2 regions of the Trinickia sp. Z7 genome follow, and region 2 is predicted to be linked to the other one. Evidence: predicted binding sites of a transcription regulator. Region 2 holds the regulator's gene; the other holds the start of a gene.
The links. Region 2 encodes FNR, which switches genes on or off when oxygen is low (the NO sensors DNR and NnrR bind a similar motif). Its sites were predicted from a motif close to TTGATNNNNATCAA; they were not measured.
Positions count from the first base shown of each region.

Region 1: QQS38_RS06510 (DUF2249 domain-containing protein) is a predicted target of FNR. The motif match lies at 5,165-5,178, and genes of this name have one in related genera.

Region 1 is NZ_JAUEQW010000003.1:12,525-22,708, reverse strand. It holds gene nrdD (anaerobic ribonucleoside-triphosphate reductase) at 1-100, shown strand, start outside; gene QQS38_RS06540 (anaerobic ribonucleoside-triphosphate reductase activating protein) at 93-836, shown strand; gene QQS38_RS06535 (putative zinc-binding protein) at 912-1,328, opposite strand; gene ubiT (ubiquinone anaerobic biosynthesis accessory factor UbiT) at 1,398-1,865, opposite strand; gene ubiV (ubiquinone anaerobic biosynthesis protein UbiV) at 1,862-2,782, opposite strand; gene ubiU (ubiquinone anaerobic biosynthesis protein UbiU) at 2,803-3,798, opposite strand; gene QQS38_RS06515 (NAD(P)H-dependent flavin oxidoreductase) at 3,872-5,104, opposite strand; gene QQS38_RS06510 (DUF2249 domain-containing protein) at 5,216-5,449, shown strand; gene QQS38_RS06505 (hypothetical protein) at 5,449-6,771, shown strand; gene QQS38_RS06500 (Crp/Fnr family transcriptional regulator) at 6,742-7,443, opposite strand; gene hemN (oxygen-independent coproporphyrinogen III oxidase) at 7,467-8,912, opposite strand; gene QQS38_RS06490 (Rrf2 family transcriptional regulator) at 9,105-9,575, shown strand; gene QQS38_RS06485 (MBL fold metallo-hydrolase) at 9,592-10,184, opposite strand, start outside.
Region 2 is NZ_JAUEQW010000001.1:111,739-121,922, forward strand. It holds gene QQS38_RS00495 (SurA N-terminal domain-containing protein) at 1-1,153, opposite strand, end outside; gene phaZ (polyhydroxyalkanoate depolymerase) at 1,425-2,822, shown strand; gene fnr (fumarate/nitrate reduction transcriptional regulator Fnr) at 3,064-3,858, shown strand; gene QQS38_RS00510 (zinc-dependent alcohol dehydrogenase family protein) at 3,901-4,890, opposite strand; gene QQS38_RS00515 (DUF3564 family protein) at 5,140-5,508, shown strand; gene QQS38_RS00520 (ureidoglycolate lyase) at 5,592-6,440, opposite strand; gene QQS38_RS00525 (SDR family oxidoreductase) at 6,489-7,265, opposite strand; gene QQS38_RS00530 (aldo/keto reductase) at 7,367-8,440, opposite strand; gene QQS38_RS00535 (UxaA family hydrolase) at 8,437-9,792, opposite strand; gene QQS38_RS00540 (UxaA family hydrolase) at 9,815-10,132, opposite strand; gene QQS38_RS00545 (ABC transporter permease) at 10,139-10,184, opposite strand, start outside.

The DNA of each region.
Region 1 (10,184 bases), on a different contig from region 2:
GATGGGATACCACCGGCCGGTCTCCTCGTTCAACACGGGCAAGAAGGGCGAATTCTACGAGCGCACCTACTTCACGGAAGAGGCCTCGCTTGCTGCCTGAGGCCGAATCCGCGCCCGCTGCCAAGCGTGCGACGCCGCTGCGACTGCTCAAGGTCGGCGGCGTCGCGCCTTTCACGGCCACCGATTATCCGGGCCAGTTGGCTGCGGTCGTGTTCGTGCAAGGGTGCCCGTGGCGATGCGGCTACTGCCACAACACGCATTTGCAGCCGCGCACGCGCGAGGGTGCCGTGTCTTGGGCCAAGGTGATGGGTTTTCTAGAGCGGCGCGTCGGGCTGATCGACGCCGTGGTGTTCAGCGGCGGCGAGCCGACCTCCGATCCGGCGCTGGCCGCCGCCATCGGCGAGGTCCGCGCGCTCGGTTTCAAGATCGGCCTGCACAGCGCGGGAACGCATCCGCGGCGGTTCGAACGCGTGCTGCCGCTCCTCGATTGGGTCGGCTTCGACGTGAAGGCGCCGTTCGAGGATTACGAGCAAGTGACGCGCATGCGCGAGAGCGGAACGTTCGCGCGGCGCAGCCTCGAAGCGCTGCTCTCGAGCGGGGTCGATTACGAGTGCAGGACGACCGCGCACCCGAGCTTGCTGACCGATGCGGATCTGCTCAAGCTCGCGCACTCGCTTTCGGCCATGGGCGTGAAAAAACACTACCTGCAGATTTTCCGCAAGCAAGGATCGGCCGATGCCGCGTTGAATGCGGTAGGCACGACGGGCTACCCGAGCGGGCCGGCCCTAGATGAAATGCGCAGGCTCTTTCCTACGTTCGACGTGAGGCGCGGCTGATCCTTGGGCGATGCGCGATGCCTGTTGAACGATGCACGCGATGCGCGATCGCCGGGCTTTGCCGACCGGCCAGGCTCAGCGATGCTCCGCCGATTCGGCATCGCAGGCGTGCGCTTCGCCCTCGACGAGCGAGCTCGCGGCACGCGACACTTCCTCGATGACCTGCTCGGCCTGCTCCACGTCGAAGTCGGCATGAAATCGCTTCTTCACGCCATGCTCGGCCAACTGCACGTATTCGTCGGCGGCGATGTCGTGCCGCGCGAGCGAGCTCTTCACGCATGCGAGCGGACACCCGTCGATCGCGATGATCGGCCGCCCGGAGTGGGCGATCTTCACCAGTGCGGGGACATCCCCGCCCACGCCGGCGATGCACGACATTTCAGCCATGCCGCGGCGGTCGAGCTGCAAGGCGACGTAGTTGGCCATCTGCGCCGCGCTCGAACACCCCGAGCACGAGTAGACGAGCGGTAACGCGCGACGTTCATTGTTCATCTTCGAAAGCTCCGTGACTATGCCCCACGCCGACGAGCGTTGGAGCCGCCCCCCGCGGGAGGCGCCCTGCTATCGCGGCGGGCTGCGCCTGCCGCGAGCTGCGAATGCGGGCGCGAACCGCTCGAGCGAAAAGTTCGACAGGTCGATCGCATCGAGCGAGTTCTTGACGAGCAGTCCGAGTTCCGTGTCGCCTTCCATCGTCAAGCGTCGACTGAAGAACAGCGTGTCGGGATCTTGGGTGCGCCGCGCCAACTGAAAGAAGTCGTAAGCGCTCGCGCTGATCGTCAGGTCGATGTCTCCGGCGTGCCTTGCCGCGCGAAACGCGCCGCCTCGGTAGACGAAGTCGAATGCCACGCCCGCGTCGCGCACCTCGATTCGCAACGCGCGATCTTGCAGTTGCGCGAGCGTATCGTCGGGAAGATGAGGCTTCACCGTCAAATTGAGCCCGCCGACGAACAGCAGCGAGCCTGGATACGCGGGGAGCTTGGACAGCACGCCGCGTATCAGCGAAGGCACCTCGTAGCCGATCTGGCTCATTGAGCACTCCTAATGGGTTCCATCTGCGAGGCTTCCTGCTTCTGATCCAGCCCCGGCATGCCGTGCCAATATCCGTCGCAGCGCGATTCGGGCATGAGCCGCCCCATGCGCTCCAAGGCCTGCGAACCGGTCAGCCTGCCGTCGGCAGCATCGCGGAAGATGTCGACGATTTCGCTCATCCCTTGCGACTGCGGGCTCAAGCGGAGCACATCGACGCCAAGCGCCTTCAACGTATCGATCGAGTCGACCAAGTTGTAGACGCGCGCCGATTGGATCGAAATGCCGTTCAATACGAGGAAGGGCTGCCCTTCCCTAGTGCGCAGCATGAGACCGTCGGGGTGTTCGATGCAGACGTATTGACAGTTTTCGCGCGGCAGATTGCGTTGTCGCGCAGTGAAGCACCGCGCGGAAAACGCGAGCGGCAAACGCCCATAGGCGAAGACTTCGGTCTGCACGCCATCGGGTCGCGCGCGCTGCATCTGCCCGAGCGCATCCGCGCTCATTTCCAGCGGCATGACCCAGCGTTTGGCCCCGACGCCGGCCAGCACGTCCAGCGTCGGCTCGTTGTAGACGTTGAGCCAGGGCCCCGCGACGAACGCATTGCCTTGCAGGTTGCGAACCGCACCCATGTCGTTCGCTTCGACGAGGTACCGGCCGTTGCCGGTCACCGCTTTCATCGTCGCGACGTCCTTGCCCGATTCGAGCAGAATCTGCGTCGAGAGCACGACTTCCTTGCCCGCCTGCGACAGCATCTGCGCGATTTCCAGCCAATCGGGCAGGCGCAGCTCGTGGCGACGGGAGCACACCGTCTCGCCCAGATACACGATGTCGACGGGCGCCGTGCTCATTGCTTCGTAAAATTGCAGCGTCTGGACGCGCGACCAATAGTAATGAATCGGACCGATTGCGATCTTCACTTGCTCTCCTGCGCTGCGCCTCATTTCCAAGGACGGTGGTAGGCGCCCAGCGTGTGTTGCTGACCTTCCGCGACTTTATCGAGCTCGCCCATCCAAGCCGGCTTGACGCTGTAGCGCTGCGGGTTGGCCCGGCACTGATCGATCGCGTCGCGCCATACGCGCGTGACTTGCGCCACGTAGGCGGGGCTGCGTTGCCGGCCTTCGATCTTGATGGCCTTCACGCCCATTTGCATGAGACGCGGCAACAATTCGAGCGTATTCAAGCTCGTCGGCTCTTCGATCGCGTAATAGCTTTCCCCGGCCACGTCGAAGCGGCCTTTGCACAGCGTCGGGTAGCCCGCGTTCTCGTCGTCGGCGTAACGGTCGATCAGCACGCCGTTCAAGCGCGACTCGAGCCCCTGCGAGGTTTTTTGCCACCGCACGTGCTTCGCGGGCGAACACACGCCGTGGGTATTGGGCGACTCGCCCGTTGCATACGAGGACAGCGCGCAGCGCCCTTCCACCATCACGCACAGGCTGCCGAAACCGAAGACTTCGAGTTCGACCGTCGTGTTTTCCGTCACGTGCTCGACTTGTGTGAGCGACAGCACGCGCGGCAGCACGGCGCGCGAAACGCCGAAATGCTGCTGATAGAAGTTGATCGCTTCGTAGTTCGTTGCCGAGCCTTGCACCGACAGATGCAAGCGCAAATCAGGATAGCGATCGCGCGCGTAGCGCATGAGTCCCGGATCGGCCACGATAACCGCATCGACGCCGGCTTCGGCCGCGCGGTCGACAGCGGTGCGCCAGACGGGCCACGCCGTGGGCTGCGGGTAGGTATTGAGGGCGACCAGCACCTTGCGGCCACGCTCGTGCGCATAGTCGATGCCGGTGCGAATCGCCGCTTCGTCGAAATTCAGGCCTGCGAAGTTTCTCGCGTTCGTCGCGTCGCGAAAGCCGAGGTACACGCAATCGGCGCCGTTATCGACGGCGGTCTTCAATGCCGGCAGGCTGCCGGCCGGACAGACGAGCTCCATCTATGGGGAATGCCTCTTCATGAAAAATGCGCTTGGCGCGCGGTCGCCGCTACACCGAAAGACGGCTGCGTATTTAGGCTGCGGCGTCCACCGGCATGCGCGCGTGCGAATCGTCGGCCGCGCGGGGCGTCCCGGCGCTCGCTTCGTTCTCCGCGGGCTTGACGCCGGTCAGCAGGTAGGTGATGAGATCGCGCACGGGGCGAATCTGCGTGCCGAAGGGCAACGCCTCCGACCCGCGAAAGAACAGCCCGCGCTTGACGTCGCCGGCCAGCGCATAGGCGAGCCGCGTGTCGATGCAAAACTGCCCATGCTTGGCGATGCCGTCGCGCAAGCCGCACTGGGCCAGGCAATCGAAACCGACCGTGCATTTGCGCGCTTTGGCCACGCGTTGCAGCTTGGCTTCCTTCTCGAGGTATTCGGCCAACCAAGGCGTGCGCACTGCGCGTGCTGGAAGCCCCGCCACGCTCATGAAAGTGACGATGTCATCGGGCGTTGCCTCGACGAGCACGCGCTTGAAGTTCGGGTGAGCATCGCCCTCCTCGCTCACCGCGAACGGCGTGCCCAATTGCACCGCGCTCGCGCCGAGCGACATCAACTCGCGCACTTGCTCCGGCGTGTGAATGCCGCCCGCGGCGATGAGCGGGATGCGCTCGCGTTCGAGGCCGAGGTCCTTGAACAACGCCAGCGTGCTTTCGATGACTTCCGAGAACGCGAACTGCGGGTTGGCGACGCTCTCGATCGTGGGTGCGCCAAGATGCCCTGCCGCGTAGCGCGGGTTCTCGATGACGATCGCATCGGGCAAGCGTTGTTTGCGCATCCACTTCTTGAGCACGAGCCCGATGCCGCGCGCATCCGACAGAATGGGGATCAGCGCCACCTCGGGATAATCGGCCGTCAGCTCGGGCAGATCGAGCGGCAAGCCCGCGCCGACGACGACGGCATGCGCCCCGCTTTCGCACGCCTGGCGCACGTAATCGGCATAAGCCGCGACCGCGCGCATCACGTTGACGGCGACGGCGCCGCGGCCGCCCGACAACGCGAGTGCGGCGCGAATCTCGCGATCGAGCGCTTCCAAATTGACGGCGTCGATCAGCGCGCGGTCGCGCGAGCGGGCCGTCTTGACCATGAGATCGGGATGATGGCGGCGCAGATCGACGCTCGAAATCGTTCCGAGCGCACCGAGCGAGGCAACGGTTCCAGCCAGGCGATGCGCGGATACGCCCACCCCCATTCCGCCTTGCACGATGGGCAGCAATGCTTTGCCCTTGATGCGCAGGGTTTCGAATACAGCCTTCGGCACTGACACGGGACAACCTCACGACGATCGCAGTAACCGGTAGTGTGAGGGGGAGAAGGACTGCGGACCTTAATCTGGATCAAGAACCGGTCCCGGCTTCGGTGTGACAATCGATCGCTGATGAAACCCCTTGCTTGTGAAACGATGCTCGCGCTATGCGGGCTCGAACCTCCCGAACCGATGGAGCGCGTGCTCGCGGCGCTGCGCACGCTCGCCGACGGCCGCTTCCTGTCCATGGAAATCGATCGCGAGCCGCTGCCGCTGTTTGCGCTGCTCGCGCGCGGCGGTTACGACTACGAGATGCGCGGACCGCTTGGCGGGCGCTACGAGATCGATATTTGGCGCAGGGCGTGATGCGGCGCGACCTGGAACTCGATGCATCGCCACCGCTCGGCGCGCCGTTACGCTTCTTTTTGAACGCACCCGTGTTCGCGTCGATAGCCGCGGCGTTGCTGCTTTATGCGGGCCCCGCAGGGTTCGCATCGCGCTGGTCGCCGTTTGCGCTCGCCGCGACGCACGCGCTCACGCTGGGCGCATTCGCAAGCGTGATGATGGGTGCGCTCATGCAGATCCTGCCGGTCGTGGCAGGGGCACAAATTGCGTGGGCACGCACAAGCGCCATCGGCATTCATGCGCTGCTCACGCTCGGCACGCTCTTGCTGATCGCCGCATTCATTGGCGCGAACAGCGCACTCTTTCCCTTCGCCGGTTCGCTGTGCGCCGCCGCCGCCGCCTGGTTCGCGCTCGCTTGCGCCATTGGCCTCGCGCGACGGTCCTCGGCTAGAACGCGCGGCACGGCCGATATCGTGCGCGCGGTGGGCCTCGCGTTGGTTGCACTGCTCGTCACCGTGGGGCTGGGCGCGATGCTCGCGCTGTCTTTGTCGCGTCCCCTGTCGCTACCGATGGTCACGCTGACGAATCTCCATCTCGCGTGGGGGCTGGCCGGATGGATCGGACTGCTCACCGCGGGCGTGGCCTATCAGGTGATCCCAATGTTTCAGGTCACCGAGCCGTACCCGCGCATGCTCACGCGGGCGTTTGCGCCGCTCGCGTTCTGCGCGCTCGCGCTGCTCACGCTGGGCAGCCTGGGGTGGCCGGCGCATGGCGCCATCGCTGCCGTTGCATTGCACGGCTCATTGCTTGCACTGTACTGCGGCTTCGCCGTGGTGACGCTCGCGCTGCTCCATCGCCGCAAGCGCCCCGCCCCCGATGCGACGACGCTCTTTTGGCGCACGGCGATGGCGAGCGTCGTCTGCGCGGCGCCCGCTTGGGCCATCGGCGCGTTGGCGGGCCGGCCGTCGAGCGCGGTCACGGTCGGGATTCTGTTGCTTGCGGGCGGTGTTTGGTCGGCGATCAGCGGCATGCTCTACAAGATCATTCCCTTCTTGCTGTGGTACCACATGCAAGCGTCGATCGACGTGCGCTCGTCGATCGTGCCGAAAGTCAAAGCAGTGCTGCCCGACACCCATGCCCGTGCGCAGTATTGGGCGCATTTGATCGCGCTCGTGCTGTTGCTCGCTGCCGGCGCATCGCCCGCGTGGCTGGCACGCCCCGCCGCATTGGCGTTCGTCGCCTCGAACCTATGGCTCGGGGCGAACATGGCGGGCGCGTTGCGGGTTTATGTGCGGGTCGTGCGCAAGCTCGCTTCAGTACGCGCAAGCAGCCTCGAGCTTTGACGGATCGGGGATCAAGATTTCACGGCCGCGAATGGTGACGAGCCCGCGCGTGCCGAGTTCATGCAGGATGCGCGAGAAATGTTCCGGCGTGAGATTCAAGCGCGAAGCGACCATTTTCTTGCCCGCCTCCAGCAGCACGCGCCGCCCCGGCTCCTCACAGCCCGCCTCCGGCTCGCCTTTTTGCGCGAGTAGATAGCTGATCACGCGGTGGGTGCCCGTGCGCAGCGAATAGGCCTCGACGTCGCGCATCAGCGCGTGCAGGCGAGCGCTCATACCGGCCAGCATCTTGCAAGCGAAGTCGGGGTCGGTGCGCAAGCCGTCGACGATGGCCGCCTTGGTTACGTGCAGCAGCAAGGAATCGCTGAGCGCCTGCGCCGATACGAAATAGGGTTTCCCGAGAAACATCAATGCTTCGCCGAAGCTGTCGCCGGGGCTGACGAGCCGCACCACTTTTTCTTCGCCGAGGGGCGAAGTCACACTGAGCTTGATCTGCCCGTAGACGACCGCGTGCAGGCCCGTGCAGGGGTCGCCGCAATGGAACACCATCTCTTTTCGCGCAACCTGTTGCTGCGTCGTGCCGAGCGCGACACGATCGAGCTCGGCGTCCGAGAGCTCGTTGAACAGCGGCATTCGGGCGAGAAAGTCCTGAACGCGAATCTTCCCTTTTTGCATCGATCGCCCCCATCCGCTAAGAGTCATATCAGCTTCGAATAGGACGCGGCGCTGGGTCGCCCCAGGTACTTGTCGAACGTCATCGCCACGGCGCGCACGAACAGCCGCCCTTTGGGCAAGACTCGAATCGAACCTTCGTCGACGGCAACGAGCTGCGCTTGCTCGAACGGCGCCAGCGCCGCGAGCTCCGCCTCGAAGTAGCGTCCGAAGTCGATGCCGTGCCGAGCTTCGACGTCACCGAACACGAGCGGCATGCTGCACATCAGCGTCATGACGACTTCACGGCGCAAGAGGTCGTCGGCGCTCAGCGTCATGCCGCGCTCGACCGGAAGGCGCCCTTCGTCCAGCCGCTCGTAATAGGTCTTCACCGACCGCGTCGATTGACAGTAGGACCGCCCGATCTTACCGATGGCCGAGACGCCGAAGCCGACCAGGTCGCATTCGGCCTGTGTCGTGTAGCCCTGGAAGTTGCGATGCAGGCTGTTCTCGCGCAGCGCACGGCTCAATTCGTCGTCCGGCTTGGCGAAATGATCGAGACCGATGTAGACATAGCCCGCGTCGAGCAGCCTGCGCGTCGCTCGCATGAAGATGCGCAGCCGGTCCTCGGCGAGCGGCAGCTCGCGCGCGTCGATGAGGCGCTGCGCCTTGAAGCGCGAGGGCAGGTGCGCGTAGTTGTAGAGCGCGATGCGATCGGGGGCGAGGCGCACCACTTCGTCGAGCGTGCGCTCGAAGCTAGCGACCGATTGTCGCGGCAAGCCGTAAATCAAATCCATGTTGATGGATTGAAAGCCGGCGTCGCGGCTCGCGCCCAATGCACGCTCGACCATGTCGAGCGGCTGAATGCGGTTCACGGCCTGCTGCACGGCCGGATCGAAATCTTGCACGCCGAAGCTCGTGCGATTGAAGCCCAGCGCGGCAAGCTCGGCCAATGTCGTCGGCTTCACCGTTCGCGGGTCGATCTCGACGCCCAACTCGGCTTCGGGCACGAAGTCGAAATGCTTGCGCAGCCCTTCGAGCAACGTACCGAGTTCGGCCATGCTGAAAAAGGTCGGCGTGCCGCCGCCCAAATGCAATTGGGAGGTGCGCCGATCGTCGCCGAGTTCGGGCGCGACCATCGCGATTTCGCGCAACAGGTAGCCGAGGTATTCGGTGGCCCGCCCGTGCTCGCGCGTAATGACTTTGTTGCAGGCGCAGAAATAACAGAGCGATTCGCAGAACGGCAAATGGGCGTAGACCGAGAGCCGGGGCTTCACCGCCGCGCCGGCGCGCTCCGCGAGATGACCGCGATAGGCGGCCTCGTCGAAGCCGGGCACGAAGCGATCGGCGGTCGGGTAAGACGTATAGCGCGGCCCCGCGTTGTCGAAGCGCCGGATCAGCGCCTCCGATATCTCGATGTCGGCGAAACGATCAAGGTCCGCTTTCGGCGTGGTAGACGAGGTGTCGCGGCATTGCGCCGTTTCTGCTGACATATTCCTTCCCATGAACGTGCGTGGCCGGCAACGGGGCCGGCTGCGATCATTATCGAACCCACGATCCATAAAAACTTGATGTATGTCAGCAATGTTTCGTTCGGAGGCTCGCTCCCGGTGTCCATCTTGCCTAGTCACACGGTCCGCGGTGCGCATAAAAGATATACAATGCATCTACTTTATAGGTGGCGTATGCGACTCACGGATTTCACCGATTACAGTCTGCGCGTGCTCATGTATGCAGCCGTGCGCTCGGACGAACTCGTCACGATTGCCGAAATTTCCGAGGCGCTCGGGATCGCGCGCGGGCATCTCGTCAAGATCGTGCATGCGCTCGGCCGCGCCGGTTATCTGAGCACGACGCGCGGCCGCACGGGCGGCTTGAAGCTGGGGCGACCGGCCTCGCGCATCACGGTTGGCGACGTGGTGCGGACGATGGAGGCCGACTTTCGGATGGTGGAGTGCTTCGATACCGAGGGCAACGCTTGCGTGATCACCGCGGCATGCGGGCTGCGCGGCGTGCTCGGCAGCGCACTGCGCGCGTACTTCGAAGTGCTGGACAAGTTCACGCTGGCCGATATCGCAGCGGAGCAGGGCAAGCTATTGCGGCTGCTGGGGCTCAATGCCACCGAGCAGCCGCTCGTGCGCATGGCGCGCAAGTAGCGCGTGCCGCGTTCAGTCAGAACGCGTTGACAGGAATCTTCAGATAACGCACGCCGTTCGATTCGGGCGGCGGCATGTCGCCGGCCCGGATGTTGACTTGGACCGCCGGCAGGATCAGCACCGGCATCGAGAGCGTGCGGTCCCGTTCCGTCCGCATTTGGACGAAGGCCTCTTCCGAGACCCCATCGTGCAAATGCACGTTCGCACGGCGCTCTTGCTCGACGCTCGTCTCGCAGCGTGCTTCACGCGAAGGCGGGGGATAGTCGTGGCACATGAACAGGCGCGTTTGCGGCGGCAGGGCGAGTAGCTTTTGCACCGAGCGGTAGAGCGCATGCGCGTCGCCGCCGGGGAAATCGCAGCGCGCCGAGCCCACGTCCGGCATGAACAGCGTGTCGCCCACGAACACCGCATCGCCGATTTGGTAGGCCATGTCGGCAGGCGTGTGGCCAGGCACGTGCAGCGCGCGCCCGGTCAACTCACCGAAAGCGAAAGTCTCGTCCGCGGCGAACAGATGGTCGAATTGCGTCCCATCCGCTGGCACGTCGCCTCCCAGATTGAACACGCGCTTGAACGCGCCCTGAACCGTGCGTATCTGCTCGCCGATCGCCG
Region 2 (10,184 bases):
CGTCGAACGGCTTGGTCGCCGCCGGTTTGACGTCGGTGGCTTTGACGATGTGATAGCCGAACGCCGAATGCACGACATTGCCCACTTCGTCCTTGTTCAACGCCATTGCCGCCGTATCGAACGCCTTTTCGCCGGTCAGGACGCCGCTCGTGGACCAGCCCAGGTCGCCGCCCTTTGCCGCGGACCCCGGATCTTGCGATTGTTTTTCAGCGATCTGCGCGAACTGATCCGGGTGCGCCTTGACCTCGGCCAGCACCGACTCGGCTTTGGCCTTCGCCTTGGCGTCGTCGGCCGGGCTTGCCGATTTGGGCGAAGCGATCAGAATTTGGCTCACGCGCACCTCGCGCGGTGTCGTGTAATGCGCGATGTTTTCGTCGTAATACTTCTTCGCATCGGCCTCGCTCGGCGAGACCGCGGCGGCGAGCGTCGCGGGCGACAAGACGAGGTAATCGATTTTCGCCGTGGCAGGCGTCGCGAAATCGGCGCGATGCGCGTCGTAGTAGGCCGAGAGCTGCGCATCGGTGGGCTGCACCTTCGATGCGTAATCGCTCGCATGGAGCACGAGCGCTTGCACCGTGCGCTGCGCTTGCGCAAGCTGCGCGACGTGCTCGGCGAGCGACTTCGGCGTGAACGCGCTCGCTTCGATGCTTTCCGGAATTTGCTGCAAGGCCAACCCGTAGCGCACGCGCTCGTCGTACTGCTCCGGCGTCATGCCTTGCATCGCGAGCAGTTGCTTGTAGCGATCGATGTCGATCGAGCCGTCCGGCTTGCGCAGCGACGAGATGACGGGATCGGAGAGCAGTGCGCGGCGCACGGCGTCGTCCGAGGCCGTGAGATGCTCGCGCTGCGCTTCGTCGGCCAAGGCGCGTTGCTGAATCAGGTTGTCGAGCAATTCACTGCGGCGCGCGGGCGTATCGAGCACCTTCGCATCGAACTGCGCGCCGAGAAACTGGCGCGCCTGGTCGAGCTGCTGGCGCATGGCGCTGTCGAATTCGGCACGGGTGATCTTGTGCCCGTTCACGCTCGCGACGTTCGCGCTTTCGTCGAAGAAGTTGCGAAAGCCTTGAATACCGACGAAACCCAGCCCCGGCACGATGACGAGGACGAGCATGAGCATCATCAGGCGCTTGTGGTTGCGAAAGAAATCGAGCATGCGTGACTGGTTACGTTGGACAAAAACGCACAATAGTACAACAGGTGCGATGGTCAACGGCAATTTAGACCGAACGCCGTGCCATCGGGCCGCCTCGGCCGCGTCGAACGGCGGGGTTGCCAGCGGCCTTCGAGCGTCCGCACAATAGCTCACGCGGCGAGCTTGCGCCGCTCGAGCGTCGCCGCGGGGCGGCGCCCTTCTCGATCCGGCGCTTCGGCGGCGCAGTAGCGCCGGACGCCGCACACGGTGCGGCCCACCGGCGGAGGCGACCATGTTCTATCAGTGGCTCGAATCGCAACGCGCGCTGATGCGCTCGGTCGACGCATGGGCCTCGCTCGTCGCCGCACCCTGGGGCGGCTTCGCGGCGGTTACCGGCAATGCGCACCCGGCCGCGCAGAACGAAGACGCGGCGCGGCTCGCGCGCGTCGGGCCGCCCGGCTGCGATTGGCTCTACCGTCTATTGCAGGCGACGCCGGAACCGCCGCCGTTCGGGATCGCATCGGTGCAGATCGGCGGCCAGACCGTTTCGGTGAGCGAGACGGTCGTCGATCGCACGCCTTTTTGCGCGCTGCGCGCATTCGAGCGAGAAGGCGCCCCCTCGCCCGCGCATGATCCGCACCAACGACGCACCACGCGTGAACGAGCGGCGCATGCAAACGCCGCCGAGCCGGCCCGCGGCCGCCGTGCCGACACAACCGCACACGCGGCCGAGCCGCGCGCGCGCGCCTGCGTCCTGCTCGTGACGCCGCTTGCCGGACATCACGCCGTGATGCTGCGCGAGACGGTCGAAACGGTGCTCGAAGACGCCGATGTGTTCGTCACCGATTGGGCCAACGCACGCGACGTGCCGCTCGCGCAAGGTAAATTCGGCCTCGACGATTACGCGCTCACCGTCGAACGCTTCTTACGCCTTCTTGCGAACCGGGGCGTCCACGTGATGGCGGTTTGCCAAGCCGCGCCGCCCGCGCTTGCGGCGTCGGCGCTCGTCGCCGGTTCAGGGGAGCATCGGGCCCCGCTGTCCGTCACGCTCATGGGCGGGCCGATCGACTCGCGCCTGAGCCCAACGATGATCGACCGGCTCGCAACCACCCACGACATCGAATGGTTCCGCCGCACGCTCATCGATACCGTTCCGAACGGGTACGCGGGCGTCGGACGCCGCATCTACCCCGGATATCTCCAGCACGCCGCGATCGTCGCGGCGCATCCGCATCGACAGTTGGCCCTCGAATCGCGCTATTGGACGAGCCGGCTGTCGGGCGGCCCGCAAGCCATCGCCTCGGCGCTGCGCTCGCTCAACGAGTATTGCGCCGTGCTGGACATGGACGAGGACTACTTCCTCGACACGCTGCGCATCGTCTTTCAGGAGCAGCGCTTGGCGCGCGGCACATGGTCGGTCGGTGCGAGGCACGTGAGACCCGCGGCGCTGCATGCGACGGCGCTTTGCACCGTGGAGGGCGATCGCGACGACATCACCGGCGCCGGTCAGACCCATGCGGCGCACGCACTCTGCACGGGCGTGCCCGACGAAAAGCGCATGCGTCTGACCATTGACGACTGCGATCACTACGACCTGTTCACCGGGCCGCGGTGGCATCAGGCGATTCATCCGGTATTGCGGCGGTTTTGGGCGAGTAATACCCCAGCGGGCGGCGAGTCGCGCGAATGATTGTGCGCGCAACCATCGGCCCTTCTCGCGCAATCGATCGCGCCGGTCCCCGGGTGGGCGGGCCCGGCTTTCCCATTTCTCCTCGAACGCCTGTAGGAAAATCCTTACGACGCTTCGTCAACACTTACCGCAGTTTCATACAGCGCCGATTTTTTTCAAACACCTTACCGCCGATACTGGGATGGTGAATCAGGAACCAGCGCGCGCCACTTGGCGATGCGTCCCTTTCGACGGAGGTCGTATGCTGAACGAAGCAGTTTTCGCCGACGGCGTCGCGGTACCTGCTACGGCAAGCGCCCCGGCATGCGCGGCGCGCGCCTGCGCTGCCCCACGCTCCATCAAGGCCGCACGCCCCGCGCAGCACTGCGCCACCTGTTCGATGCGCTCGGCTTGCGTGCCGTGCACGTTGGATGCCGAGGAACTCGTGCGCTTCGATTCGATCGTCAGCGCCACGCGCCATATCAAGCGCGGGGACACGCTCTACCGTGCGAACGATCCGTTCCAGAGCATTTATGCCATTCGCGCCGGCTCTTTTAAAACGGTCGTCATGCATCGAGACGGTCGCGAGCAAGTCACCGGCTTTCATTTGGCCGGCGAAGTGTTGGGTCTCGACGGCCTCGGCACCGAGTCGCACAGCAGCGACGCGATCGCCCTGGAAGACGGCAGCGTCTGCATCATTCCGTATGCGCCGCTCGAAGCGATGTGCGCCGAATCGCGCCCGCTTCAGCAGCAAGTGCTGCGCATGATGAGCGGCGAAATCGTGCGCGAATCGTCGCTGATGATGTTGCTCGGCACGATGAGCGCCGAGCAGCGGGTCGCCTCCTTCCTGCTCAATGTGTCGAATCGAATGAAGGCGCGGGGTTATTCCGCAGCCGAATTCAACCTGCGCATGACGCGCGAAGAGCTGGGCAACTTCCTCGGCATGAAGCTCGAAACCGTGAGCCGCATGTTCTCGAAGTTCCAACGCGACGGGCTCTTGCAGACGCACGGCAAGCAAATCCGCATCGTCAACCTCGAGGCGCTGAACCGAGTGTAAAGGCGCGCTTACCGCACCCTGGACGCCTCCCGGAAACGCGCGTTACGCGCGGACATCGAGCACCGCGGCGCCCGAGAGCCGCCCTTCCCGAAGATCGGCCAACGCCCGGTTCGCTTCGGCCAGCGGATAGACCGTGGTTTCGATCTCGAGCGGGATATCCGCGGCGAGCCGCATGAACGCATGGCCGTCCTCGCGCGTGAGATTGGCCACCGAGACGATCCGGCGCTCGCCCCACAAATCGTCGTAGGGGAAGGACGGGATATCGCTCATATGAATCCCGCCGCAGACGACCACCCCGCCTTTGACCACTGCTCGTAATGCCGCCGGCACCAAGGCGCCGACGGGCGCGAAAATGAGCGCGGCGTCGAGCGGCGCCGGAGCCGGCTCGGCGCTGGAGCCGGCCCAATGCGCGCCCAGGCGCCTTGCGAGCGTTTGCGCCGCCGTATCGCCTGCGCGCGTGAACGCATAGACTTCCCGCCCCTGATGCCGCGCCACCTGCGCGACGATGTGCGCGGCCGCGCCGAAGCCGTAGAGGCCGATCCGATGCGCATCCCCGGCCATCGACAACGCCCGGTAGCCGATCAACCCGGCGCACAGGAGCGGCGCCGCCTGGACGTCGGTATAGCGCGCCGGCAAATGAAAACAATAACGGCTGTCGGCGACCGTGCGTTCGGCATAGCCGCCATCGATCGTATATCCCGTGAACTGCGGCGCGTCGCACAAATTTTCCTTTCCCCGCCCGCAATACGGGCAATGGCCGCATGTATGGCCTAGCCAGGGCACGCCTACCCGATCGCCCACGGCGAACGTTTTCACGCCATCGCCGAGCGCGGCCACCGCGCCCACGATCTCATGCCCGGGCACGAGCGGCGTCTTCGGCCGGGTCAATTCGCCATCGACCACATGCAGATCGGTGCGGCAAACGCCGCAGGCATGCACCTCGATCAAAAGCTGGCCGGGCCCGGCCTGCGGCTCGGCCAAATCGCGCAATTGCAGCACGGGCGAACGCCCGTCGTACACCATCGCTCGCATATCGCTCTTCTCCTTGCGTTCCTGCCGCATGCGCGCCGCATATTCGTCTACCCACGAATCGCGTTCCTCGTCCATTTGAGCGCAATCAGGCCGCCTCATCTTGACCCAGCGCAAGGCGCGGGCATGCACATCGGGCGATCATCGTTCGTAAAGCGTAACAGCGAGGCAACGCAGCTCGGCCTATCCCTTGCCCGGGGATGCCCGGCCACCGAGCACCGGAACCCGAACCGAACGCAGTAAGAGGAGGACATGACGATGCGCATCACCATCCATCTCAGTACGTTCGACGAGATCAATCCCTGCGCCTACGCGATCGTCTGGATCGATCGCGACGCGCGCAGATGGTCGCGCGAGAGCCACTTCGGATTGGATCTGCCGACGTGGGGCGTCGTCGAGTCGCAGCCCGGATCGACGCGCCTGTGCAGGGCGCGCGATGGCGAGGCGATCTGCGAGTTGACTGGATTCGATCTGGAGAACGACGAAGGCCCGTTCGAGGGCGAAACGGGCGGCGCACAACTGTGCGGCATCAAGGCGCGCGGCCATTGGCACGTCCAGTGCGTGGACGAAGAACCCATATTGGCGGAGAACAGCGTGTTCGCCGACGACGAAAGCCTCTGACGCTGCGATCGCCGCCTCGCGCCGCAACAGCACCCGCGCGCGTGCGGCGCGCGAGTTTCTAGCCGGCCGGCCTGTGAGAATGCTTACTGCGCTGCGACCGTGCGCTGCCGCTGCTCGCCGAGCCCGGCGATGCCCAAGCGTATCGTCTGCCCCGGCTTCAAGTAGACCGGCGCCGGCTTGATGCCGAGCCCGACGCCCGGAGGCGTGCCCGTCGAGATGACGTCGCCGGGCTGCAGGCTCATGCATTGGCTCAGATAAGCCACGATTTCGGCGACCCCGAAGATCATCGTGCGCGTGTTGCCGTTCTGGTAGCGGTGGCCGTCCACTTCAAGCCACAAATCCAATTGCTGCGGGTCCGGCACTTCGTCGCGTGTCACGAGCCATGGCCCGAGCGGCCCGAACGTATCGAATCCCTTGCCCTTGTCCCATTGTCCGCCGCGCTCGATCTGCCATTCGCGCTCGGACACGTCGTTGACGACGCAGTAGCCGGCCACGTAGTCGAGCGCATCGGCCGCTCGGACATAGTTGCACGGTTTGCCGATGACGACTCCGAGTTCGACTTCCCAATCGGTCTTGGTCGAACCACGCGGAATGTGCACGTCGTCGTTCGGGCCGACGATCGCGCTCGTCCATTTATTGAAGACGACCGGTTCGCTCGGCACGGGCAGGTTGGATTCGGCCGCATGATCGGCGTAGTTCAGGCCGATGCAAACCATCTTGCCCACGCGGCCGACGCAAGCGCCGAGACGCACGCCCTCGGGGGCGCGCGGCAGCGTCGACGGATCGAGCGCACGCAGGCGCGCGAGACCGGCGTCGGATAGGACGTCTCCGGCGATATCATCGATCACCGACGACAGATCGCGCACGATGCCGTCGAAGTCGACCAGACCGGGCTTTTCCTGGCCCTTGGGACCATAGCGAAGAAGTTTCATGTAGTGCTCAATCCTCAGGATGGATAAAACGCGGCAGGCGTGGCCCGCTCAGTTCGACCAGCCGCCGTCGATCAGGTGAATCTGCCCCGTGGTGAATGCCGCTTCGTCCGAGGCCAAGTAGGCAGCCAGCGCCGCAATTTCCTCGGGGCGCCCGATCCGCCCCATCGGCTGCCGGGAAATGAACGCGCTCTCGACCTCGGCTACGCTCTTGCCCTGTGCCTGGGCCTGCTCCGCGATCCGCGCCGTCAGCGAGGGGGATGCCACGGTGCCGGGGCAGATCGCATTGCAGCGAACGCCGCGCGTGACGAAATCGGCCGCCACGGCCTTCGTGAGCCCGATCACGGCTGCTTTCGTCGTGCCGTAGACGAAACGGTTGGGCACGCCCTTCACGCTCGAGGCCGCCGACGCGAGGCTCACGATCGAACCGCCGCCGCGCTCGAGCATGCCCGGCAGAAACGTCCGTATTGTCCGATACATCGACTTCACGTTCAGATCGAACGAAAAATCCCAGTCGGCTTCCCCGCATTCCAGGATGGTACCGGCATGAACGAAGCCGGCGCAGTTGACCAGCACGTCCACGCCGCCTATCTCATCGGCCAGCGCCGCGATCGCCGCGCCGTCGCGCACATCGAGCGCACGCGCCTCGAACGGCGCTTGCGCCAGCAGATCGAGCCGGATATCGGTGGCGATGACGCGAGCGCCCTCTTGGGCGAGGCGCTCGGCGCAGGCGCGGCCGATGCCCTGGGCGGCGGCCGTGACGAGCGCGGTCTTACCTGCCAGGCGCGTGGCCGGGGACGCGGGAAAACTCGTGGCGATGGCGGTCATCGTTTGCAACACTCCGTCGAAAAGTAGTTATCAAAGGCCAGCACCGGCACGCGCGGCGAACCGTCCGCCGGAGTGCCGCGCAGCCGAGCATGGCCGCGGCATCACTCGCTCGGCGTGGGCGCTCTCGGATCCAACAAACCCTCGGCGCGCAACGCCGTCCAGAGCTCGCCCGGAATCGGCGCGGCGAACGCATCGATGCTGCTTTGCAGTTCGGCTACGCTGCTGGCTCCCGTCAGCACGCTCGCAACCGCTTGGTGCGCATACGGGAAACGCAACGCGGCGCTCGGCAGCGCGACGTCGTGCGCATCGCACAGCGCCTCGATTCGCGCCACCCGCTCGATCACTGCGGCGGGCGCCGTCCCGTAATTGAATTTGAGCGCGCTCGAAGCATCCCCGCCGGGCTCCCGCAGATGCCGAACGCCACGCGCGAGGATGCCCGAATTGAACACGCCGCCCACGAGCATCGACACGCCGCGCCGCTCGCACTCGGGCAGCAGGGAGTCGAGGCTCTGCTGCTCGAGCAGTGTGTAGCGCCCGGCCAACAATGCACAGTCGATCTCGAACTCGCGCATGGCATCGAGCACCGCGCCCGCCTCGTTCACGCCCAGTCCCACGGCCCGCACCGCACCGCAAGCGCGAAGCTCGTCGAGCGCTTTGAAGCCGCCTGCGCTCAATTGCCGCCAATAGTGCGCGCTTTGCTCGCCGTGCGTGAGCGCGCCGATGTCATGCAGGAGCAAAATGTCGATGCGCGCCATGCCGAGCCGCTGCAGGCTATCGTCGAACGAGCGCAGGATACCGTCGTACGTGTAGTCGAAAACGGGCGTGAACGGCAGCGGGTGCGCCCACCCGTCCCGCGGTGCGCGTGCCGACGCCTCGCGATTGGGGTGCATGATCCGTCCCGCCTTCGTCGAAAGCACGAACGTATCGCGCTCGCGCTCGCGCAGCGCCGCGCCGACGTAATGCTCGCTTTTCGTATAGCCGTAGTACGGCGCAGTGTCGAACAAGCGAATGCCGGCTTCCCAGGCCGCGTCGATGGTCGCGCGCGCACCGGCCTCGCCGACGTCGCGGTACAAGCCGCCTAGCCCCGCACATCCGAGCCCGAGGGCCGTGACTTCGAGCGAAGTGCGGCCGATTCGGCGGCGCGCGGCCACCCCCGTGCTTGCGCCCGCGCTCATGCGCCCTCCGGCACGGACGCAACCGGGACGATCGGCAAGCAGCCGGGGCCGATCGGCTCGAACGCCTTGTAGGTCAGGATGAATTCCTGATGGCCGAGCAGTTCCGACTTCGAGCGCTCGCCTCGCCCGAGCGCGAGCGTCGCCTCGAAGATCTCGCGACCGACCTCGTCGAGTGATGCGCGTCCTTCGAGGATGCGCCCCGCATCGACGTCCATATCGCCCGACAAATTGCGATACGTGGCCGGGTTCGCGCAAATCTTGATTACCGGCGAAACGGCGGAACCGACGACGGAGCCGCGCCCCGTCGTGAATAGGATGACGTGACAGCCGCAAGCGATGAGCTCGCCGATCTCGGCGTTGTCGCTGATGTTCGGAAAGCCGAAGCGCGGCTCTCCGTCGGGCACGACGTCGAGCAAGTACAGACCGCCCGTCGGCGGAATATCGCCGGGTTTGACGATGCCGACGATGGGCGAGGCCCCGCTCTTCGCATAAGCGCCGAGCGATTTCTCTTCCTGCGTCGTCAACCCGCCATCCGCGTTGCCGACGGCGAAGCTGCCGTGCCCCATGATCGTGTAGTAACGCGCGGCCTTCTCGACACAGGCCACGATGGCCTCGCCCAATTCGGCGCGCGCCGCGCGCGACTTCATGTGATGCTCGCAGCCTACGAGCTCGCCCGTCTCCTCGAACACGCAGGCCGCGCCGCGCTCGATCATCGCGTCGAACGCGCGCCCCACCGCGGGATTGGCCGTGATGCCGCTCGTGCTGTCGGAGCCGCCGCACACGGTGCCGACGATCAACTCGTCAACGCGCATCGGCACGGGGCGCATCTGGGCAAGCGTGCGCCGAGCGCGCCGGACCCATTCGACGCCGCGCATGATGGTGCTGCGCGTGCCGCCGGTTTCCTGAATCGTCAGCACTTCGACGGGCCGGCCGCTTTCGCGCACCGCATCGACCAGCAAGTGCTTGTTCATGCTTTCGCAGCCGAGCGAGACGAACAGCACCGCGCCGACGTTCGGGTGAGTCGCGATGCGTGCGAGCATCTTCTGCGCATAAGCGTTGGGATAGCAACCCGGAAAGCCGATCAAGTGGACTTCGGGCGCCGCATCGTGGGCGTTGACCGGATCGAAATCGGCAGCGGACAGGCCAACGCCTTGCCCACCGGCCTGTTCGTCCGCCGCTACGTCGGCATCGGCATGCAGCAAGCGCGGCGCGAATTGCGTCACGATTTCGCGTGCGACGTGATGCGCGCATTCGACCAGATACGCAACGGCGACGACATTGCGTATCCCCTTGCGCCCGTCTTGCCGCACATAACCCAAAAGCGGCGCGGCATCGGATGGGATCTCGTTCATATTCGTTTCCGCTGACAGTGGTTCAATCGTCGTGTCCGACGAAGGCGTGGCCCGCGTCGAGCGTGTAAGTGGGCAAGTAATCGCTTTCGAGGTTGTGCGTATGCAGATGCTCGCCTTTGGCGACGTCGCACGTGACATGACCGATCGGCGCGCCGTAGCGCACGACTTTCTCGCCCGCGCGCAACGCGCGGCGCGCAAGTTTGTGTCCGAGCGCGATCGTCTTCGAAAGCGCCACGCGCTCGCCTTCGATGTCCACCACCACACCGGCCTCGAGCGCGGTCGCGGCGATCACGCAATTGTCGTCCGGAGAAAGCAGCAGCAGCCGCGGGTCGAGCGTCATGGTCCCTTACTCCTGGCTGCCGGCTAAACGGGCGATCATCAGCGAGCCCAGA